Regions from separate parts of the Kitasatospora sp. NPDC001309 genome, predicted to be linked through region 3. Evidence: riboswitches for the same ligand, from Rfam matches in the RefSeq annotation. Region 3 holds a riboswitch; each other region holds the start of a gene.
What was found. Region 3 has a riboswitch for S-adenosylmethionine ahead of thrC (threonine synthase). Riboswitches for the same ligand answer to the same signal wherever they lie in the genome.
Positions count from the first base shown of each region.

Region 1: linked by a shared signal. The riboswitch ahead of ACFY2K_RS16570 (IclR family transcriptional regulator) and the one ahead of thrC (threonine synthase) in region 3 are both predicted to bind S-adenosylmethionine.
Region 2: linked by a shared signal. The riboswitch ahead of ACFY2K_RS41630 (aminotransferase class V-fold PLP-dependent enzyme) and the one ahead of thrC (threonine synthase) in region 3 are both predicted to bind S-adenosylmethionine.

Region 1 is NZ_JBIAXC010000014.1:23,309-25,562, reverse strand. Features, by position in the region: gene ACFY2K_RS16580 (MarR family winged helix-turn-helix transcriptional regulator) at 1-282, opposite strand, end outside; gene ACFY2K_RS16575 (transporter suffix domain-containing protein) at 291-584, opposite strand; SAM riboswitch class I at 702-844, shown strand; gene ACFY2K_RS16570 (IclR family transcriptional regulator) at 1,044-1,757, shown strand; gene ACFY2K_RS16565 (neuraminidase (sialidase)) at 1,872-2,254, opposite strand, start outside.
Region 2 is NZ_JBIAXC010000077.1:17,987-20,240, forward strand. Features, by position in the region: gene ACFY2K_RS41630 (aminotransferase class V-fold PLP-dependent enzyme) at 1-1,230, opposite strand, end outside; SAM riboswitch class IV at 1,282-1,399, opposite strand; gene trpD (anthranilate phosphoribosyltransferase) at 1,543-2,254, opposite strand, start outside.
Region 3 is NZ_JBIAXC010000028.1:5,834-8,087, reverse strand. Features, by position in the region: gene thrC (threonine synthase) at 1-721, opposite strand, end outside; SAM riboswitch class I at 739-874, opposite strand; gene ACFY2K_RS25810 (glucosyl-3-phosphoglycerate synthase) at 1,024-2,028, shown strand; gene ACFY2K_RS25805 (trehalose-6-phosphate synthase) at 2,067-2,254, shown strand, end outside.

The sequences.
Region 1 (2,254 bases), on a different contig from region 3:
GGGGCTGCGCCGCCGGGAGAGGTAGCCGTCCTCCTCCAGGCGCGCCAGGTGCTGGCTGACGGCGCCCCTGGACACGCCCAGGTGCTCGGCCAGGTCCTTGGGGGTGATGCCCGGGTCGGCCACGATCCGCGCGAGCACGAGGTGCTGTTGGGCGGTGAGCCCGAAGTCGCCGTAGCGGGGCGCGTGCCGTTCCGAGAGGACCCACAGGTCCGCGAAGAGCCGGTCGATCCGGGTGATGCGGGCGTGCAGGTCGGCGCTGTCGGGTCTTTCTCCGGTGTCCATCGGGCCCGTCAGTCCGTGGTCGGCGGCTGCTCGGCGGCGCGGCTGCGCCTCCTGAGCCCCAGGCGGGACCGGACTGCCCGGACGGCCTCCTTGCCGACGCCCGCCATGCCGATGAGGGCGCAGGTCTCGGCGACCACGAGCGTCCCGCCGAAGGCGGCGGCCTTGGTGCCGGACTCCAGCGGGAGGAAGAGGATGACGAGGACGGCCACGTAGGTCAGGGCGCTCAGGATGAGGAGCGCGATGCCGATTCTGAACCTGAGCGGCTTCTTCGGGGGCGCTGAGGTGGCCGGGGTCGCAGTCATGGAAATAGTTTAGAAATCTAAATCATCCGTGGTCAAGGACCCCGGCGGGCTCCGGGTCGAGGGGCGGTCGGGAAAGGGTTTGGCGGGGCGGCCGGGAAATCTTGTATGGTTCTTCGCGAATCATCCAGAGGGGTGGAGGGACCGGCCCTACGAAGCCCCGGCAACTCCCCGTTCGACCCGGCGTCCGAAGTACGCGCCGTGCCGTCCGGGGTCAGTGCCAACTCCGGCCTGTCGCCAACGTGGCGCGGGGAAGATGAGGAGACACGGTGCTCTCAGTGCTGTCCTTCGCCCGGGCGCTTCCCGCCCCGGCCCTTTCGCGTACCCGTTTCGTGCTCGGCGCAGGCGATCTGCTGTTCCCGCAGGCCTGTTTCCGCTGACCACCCCGCTCCCACCCCACCGGAGCGCCCGTGAGCCGTACCCACCCGTCGCTCACGGGATCTGAGACTGGAGTACCCGTCCATGGAGAACACGAGCGGCGTCGGCGTGCTCGACAAGATCACCTCGATCCTCGGCACCCTGGAGGCCGGTCCGGCCACCTTGGCCGGGCTGGTCGACGCCACCGGGCTGGCCCGGCCGACCGCCCACCGGATCGCCGTCGCACTGGAGCACCACCGGCTGCTCGGCCGGGACCTCCAGGGCCGGTTCGTCCTCGGCCCGCGGCTCGCCGAGCTCTCGGCGGCGGCCGGTGAGGACCGCCTGCTGGCCGCGGCGGGCACGGTCCTCACCCACCTGCGCGACGTCACCGGCGAGACCGCCCAGCTGTACCGTCGGCAGGGCGAGGTCCGGATCTGCGTGGCGGCCGCCGAACGCCTCTTCGGCCTGCGGGACACCGTGCCGGTGGGCCTCGCGCTGCCGATGAAGGTCGGGTCCGCCGCCCAGGTCCTGCTGGCCTGGGAGGAGCCCGAGCGGCTCCACCGCGGCCTCCAGGGCGCCCGGTTCACCGCCACCGCGCTGAGCGGGGTGCGGCGCCGGGGGTGGGCCCAGTCGATCGGCGAGCGCGAGCCCGGCGTGGCCTCCGTCTCCGCGCCCGTGCGGGGCCCGGCCGGCCGGGTGGTGGCCGCCGTTTCCGTCTCGGGGCCGATCGAACGGCTCAGCCGGCACCCGGGGGCCCGCCTCTCCCAGGCCGTCATCGAGGCGGCGGGCCACCTCACGGACGCACTGAACAGGCCCTGACCGGGCCGTCGGCTGACGTGGGGTGACCGGTCCGGGGCCCGGACCGGACCCGAGCGCTCGGGTCCGGGCGGCCGCCGGCGCGGAGCTCCTCCGCGCCGGCAGCCGCCGGTCGGGTCAGCGCCGCAGGTGCTGCACGGCGCGCGGGCCGGCGGCGGGCGCCCCGGTGCGCGCCGCCCCGGTGGTCGGTGCGGCCGCACCCGGGCTGCGCAGGGTGTCCGGCCGGAAGCGGCCGCTGTACACGTCGGTGGAGTTCAGCGGGGCGCCGCTGTTGGCGGTCACCAGCACCGGGCGGATCCGGTGGCCGTCGGTGATCAGGGCCTGGTAGTCGCCGAGGAAGTGGCCCCCGGCGTACGGCGCCTGGAGCCAGTCGAAGACCGGCGAGATCTGCCGCTCGACCGGACTGTTCTCGCCGCCGCGCGGGAAGCTGAGCAGCCAGGCGGCGGTGGGCAGCGCGGTGGTGTCGTCCGGGGTGAGGTAGCGCAGGTCGTAGTAGCTGA
Region 2 (2,254 bases), on a different contig from region 3:
GCTCACCCGGATCGCGTTCAGGCTGCGCTCACCGGGCAGCGAGGGCTCGGGCGCCCCGCACTCGGAGGGCGCCACGTCCTCGTCCCCGAGCAGGGTGCGCACCAGCGGGTGGGCGCAGAACAGCCCGTCGCGCACGCCGATGCCGTACTCGGCGGACAGCGCGGCCGAGAAGTGCGAGCTGTTCCAGCCCTGGACGACGAAGGACAGCACGCCCACCCGGGCCGAGCCGGCCCCGAACAGGTTCAGCACCCGGACCTCGGGGATCTCCGCCAGCCCCGCCGTCAGCCGCTCGACCAGCTCCCGCTCCCGGGCCTCCAGCGCGTCGAAGCCGGCCTCGGTGAGCGCCCGACAGGCCGAGGCGATCGCGTAGGCGCCGATGACGTTGGGCGAGCCGGCCTCGTGCCGGGCCGGGCCGGTGTGCCACTGCACCGCCACCGAGCCGTCCAGCTCCCGGGCCACCGTCCGGGTCGCCCCGCCGCCGGCCAGGTAGGGCTCGGCCGCGTCCAGCCAGTCGGAGCGCCCGGCCAGCACCCCGGCGCCGAACGGCGCGTACAGCTTGTGGCCGGAGAAGGCGATCCAGTCGACGCCCAGTTCGCGCACCGAGACCCGGTGGTGCGGGGCCAGCTGGGCGGCGTCCAGCACCACCCGGGCGCCGTACCGGTGCGCGGTCCCGGTCAGTTCGGCGACCGGCCACAGCTCGCCGGTCACGTTGGAGGCGCCGGTGACGCACAGCAGCTTCGGGCCCTCCGGCGCCGCGGCCAGCGCCTCCTCCAGCGCGGCCACCGCCTCGGCCCGCGAGCGCGGCGCCCGCAGGTAGCAGACCTCCAGCCCGGCGTGCGCCCACGGCAGCAGCGAGGCGTGGTGCTCGGTCTCGAAGGCGAACACCCGGGTGCCGGCCGGGACGGCGGCGGCCAGCAGGTTGAGCGAGTCGGTGGTGGCGCGGGTGAAGACCACCTGGTCGCCCTCGCGCAGGTCGAGGAACTCGGCGACGGTCCGGCGGCTCTGCTCGAACAGGTCGGTGGACAGCTGGGAGAGGTAGCCGGCGCCGCGGTGCACGCTGCCGTAGTAGGGGGCGTAGGCGGCGACGTCTTCCCACACCCGCTGGAGGGCCGGCGCGCTGGCCGCGTAGTCGAGAGCCGCGTAGCCGACCTTCTCACCGCTGACGAGCGGGACCTCGACGTCGTGGCCGAGGACGGCGAGCGGGGCGGTGGTTCCGAGGGAGAGGGACATGAGGATGCACTCCTTCACGGGTAAGGGACCCCGGGAGTGCTGATCGTCCGGTGTCCGCGCTTGTCGCGCGGACGGCTTGCCCGGCGACCCGGTCCTCACCCAGGGCACCCCGCCACGGACGGAGGGTTGCCGGACAGCGAGCTGGGGCTTCGCGCTGTCACTCATGACCTGGCGAAGACTCTAGGTCGGGTACGTCGGACGGTCAAACAGGCATCCACCATCCGGACAGCCTCCTCGGCGCGCCCCTCCGGCTCGGGGCGGGCAGCCGGAGGGCCCGTGCCGACGCATCGACACGGGCCCTCAACTACCGGCTCAGATCCGGCTGGTGGCCTCGGACCAGCGCCGCAGCAGGTCCTGCGCCCGGCCGGAGTCGATCGCCTCGGCCGCCCGCACCATGCCCGCCGCGAGCTGCTCCGCCAGCGGGGCGTCGCCCAGCTCCAGCGCGACCAGCGCCGCCGCCGTGTTCAGCAGGACGGCGTCCCGCACCGGCCCGCGCTCCCCGGCCAGCAGCCGGCGCGCGACCTCGGCGTTGTACGCGGCGTCGGCCCCGCGCAGCGCCTCGATGCCGACCAGCTCGATGCCGACGTCCCGCGGGTCGAACGTGGTCTCGGTGACCACGCCGTCGCGCACCACCCAGACCCGCGAGGTGGTGGTGATGGTCAGCTCGTCCAGCCCGTCGTCGCCGCGGAACACCAGCGCGGTCGCCCCGCGCCGGGCGAGCACCCCGGCGATCAGCCCGGCCAGCCGGGTGTCGAAGCAGCCGATGGCGTGCGAGGTGACCTTCGCCGGGTTGGTCAGCGGGCCGAGGATGTTGAAGGCGGTGGGCACCCCGAGGTCGCGCCGCGCGGTGGCGGCGTGCCGCATCGAGGGGTGGAACTTCGCCGCGAAGCAGAAGGTGAGCCCGACCTCCTCGGCCACCTGGGCCACCCGCCGGGAGGAGAGGTCGAGTGCCACCCCGAGCTTCTCCAGCACGTCCGAGGAGCCGCTGGACGAGGAGGCCGCCCGGTTGCCGTGCTTGACCACC
Region 3 (2,254 bases):
GCTGCTCGCAGATCTCGTACGCCAGCGTCTTGGAGCCCTCGCCGTAGTACGGCCGCAGATTGACGTTGACGAAGCCCCAGCCCTCGCCGGCCGGGTCCCCGATCAGCTCCGAGCAGAACCGGTTCACGTCGTCGTAGTTGCCCTCGATGCCGACCAGCTCACCGCCGTACACCCCGGCCATCACGACCTTGCCCTGCTCCAGGTCGTGCGGGATGAACACGCAGGAGCGGAACCCGGCCCGGGCCGCCGCCGCACCCACCGCACCGGCCAGGTTGCCGGTCGACGAGCAGGACAGCGTGGTGTAGCCGAACGCCCGGGCCGCCTCGATCGCGCAGGCCACCACCCGGTCCTTGAACGAGTGCGTCGGGTTGCCCGAGTCGTCCTTGACGTGCAGCTGCGCGGTGAACCCGAGCTCCCGGCCCAGGTTGTCCGCCTTCACCAGCGGGGTCCAGCCGGGGTTCAGGTTGGGCTTCGAGGCGACGTCGGCCGGCACCGGCAGCAGCGGCGCGTACCGCCAGATGGACGCGGGGCCGGACTCGATCCGCCTGCGCAGCTCCTCGGCGCGCTCGCCGCCGAACTCGTAGGCGATCTCCAGCGGCCCGAAGCACTCCACACAGGCGAAGCTGGGGCCGAGCGGGAAGCGGGTTCCGCACTCCCGACAGGACAGGGCGGCGGCGGGGCCGAGGTCGACGGAAACAGGTGCGGCGATGTCGATAGCCATGATGGCGGAGGCCTCTCTCCTCATCTTCCCCGCGGCGCGGTCGCGCCACAGGCCGGAATTGGCACCTGTCCCGCCGGGGCCTGTCAACGACAGCCGAGCGAGAAGGTTGCCGGGACGTCAACGGGCCGTTCCCTCAGTCCCTCTGGATGAGCTTGTGAAATTGTGGTGGTGCGCAGCGGCGACCCCGGCGTGCAAAGGTCCGACCGCTGTACGAAGACTGTATCCGAAGGCGCCAACCCTGAACGGGACCGTCCGCCAAGCGAGATGACCCGTCCCACCCGATCCCGCCGAGGAGAGTCACCGTGCCCGCCGAACCGACCCACGCCCTCCTCCCACAGGCGGCGTCCTGGCTCCGCCGCCGCTCGTGGAGCGCGGCCGAGCGGCCGGTCGACGCCCTCCTCGCCGCCAAACGGCGCACCGGCCGGACGGTCAGCGTCGTCCTCCCCGCCCTCGACGAGGAGGCCACCGTCGGCGACATCGTCCGCACCGTCCGGCGCGAGCTCATGGACCGGATCCCGCTCGTCGACGAACTCGTCGTGGTCGACTCCGGCTCCACCGACGCCACCGCCGCCGTCGCCGCCGAGGCCGGCGCCCGGGTGGAACACCGAGACCGGATCCTCCCCCGGCTGCCCGCCGTCCCCGGCAAGGGCGAGGTGCTCTGGCGCTCCCTGCTGGTCACCCACGGCGACATCGTCTGCTTCATCGACGCCGACCTGCGCGAGTTCGACCCGGCCTTCGTCTCCGGCATCGTCGGCCCGCTCCTCACCGACCCCGACATCCACCTGGTCAAGGCCATGTACGACCGCCCGCTCGAGACCGAAAGCGGCGCGATCGTCCCGGCCGGCGGCGGCCGGGTCACCGAACTCGTCGCCCGCCCCCTGCTCAACCTCCACTGGCCGGAACTCGCCGGCTTCGTCCAGCCCCTCGGCGGCGAGTACGCGGCCCGCCGCTCACTGCTCGAACGGCTGCCCTTCCCCACCGGCTACGGCGTCGAACTCGGCCTCCTGGTCGACGCCCTGGACCAGGTCGGCCTCGACGCGCTGGCCCAGGTCGACGTCGGCGTGCGGCACCACCGCCACCAGGACGGCCAGGCCCTCGGCCGGATGGCCGCCACCATCTACCGCACCGCCCTGGAACGCCTCGACCGCTCCCACCGCCTCAAGGCCTCCGCCGACCTCGTCCACCCCCACCTCACCCAGTTCACCCGCGACCCCCACACCCGCGCCTTCACCGCCCACACCCACCCCGTGACGGCCCTGGAACGCCCCCCGATGCACACCGTCCCGGAATACGCCACCCGCCGCTGACGGGTTTGCCGCCCCGACCCCCCGGCAACATCCCAACCATGGGCGATCTCACGACCGAACGTTCGAGTGCGACCGGAACCGCCCCCGTCCTGGTGGCCTCCAACCGGGGACCGGTGTCCTTCGGCACCGCCGACGACGGCACGCTGACCCTGCGCCGCGGCGGCGGGGGCCTGGTCTCCGGCCTGTCCGCGATCGACGACCCCACCGCCGTCTGGGTCTGCGCCGC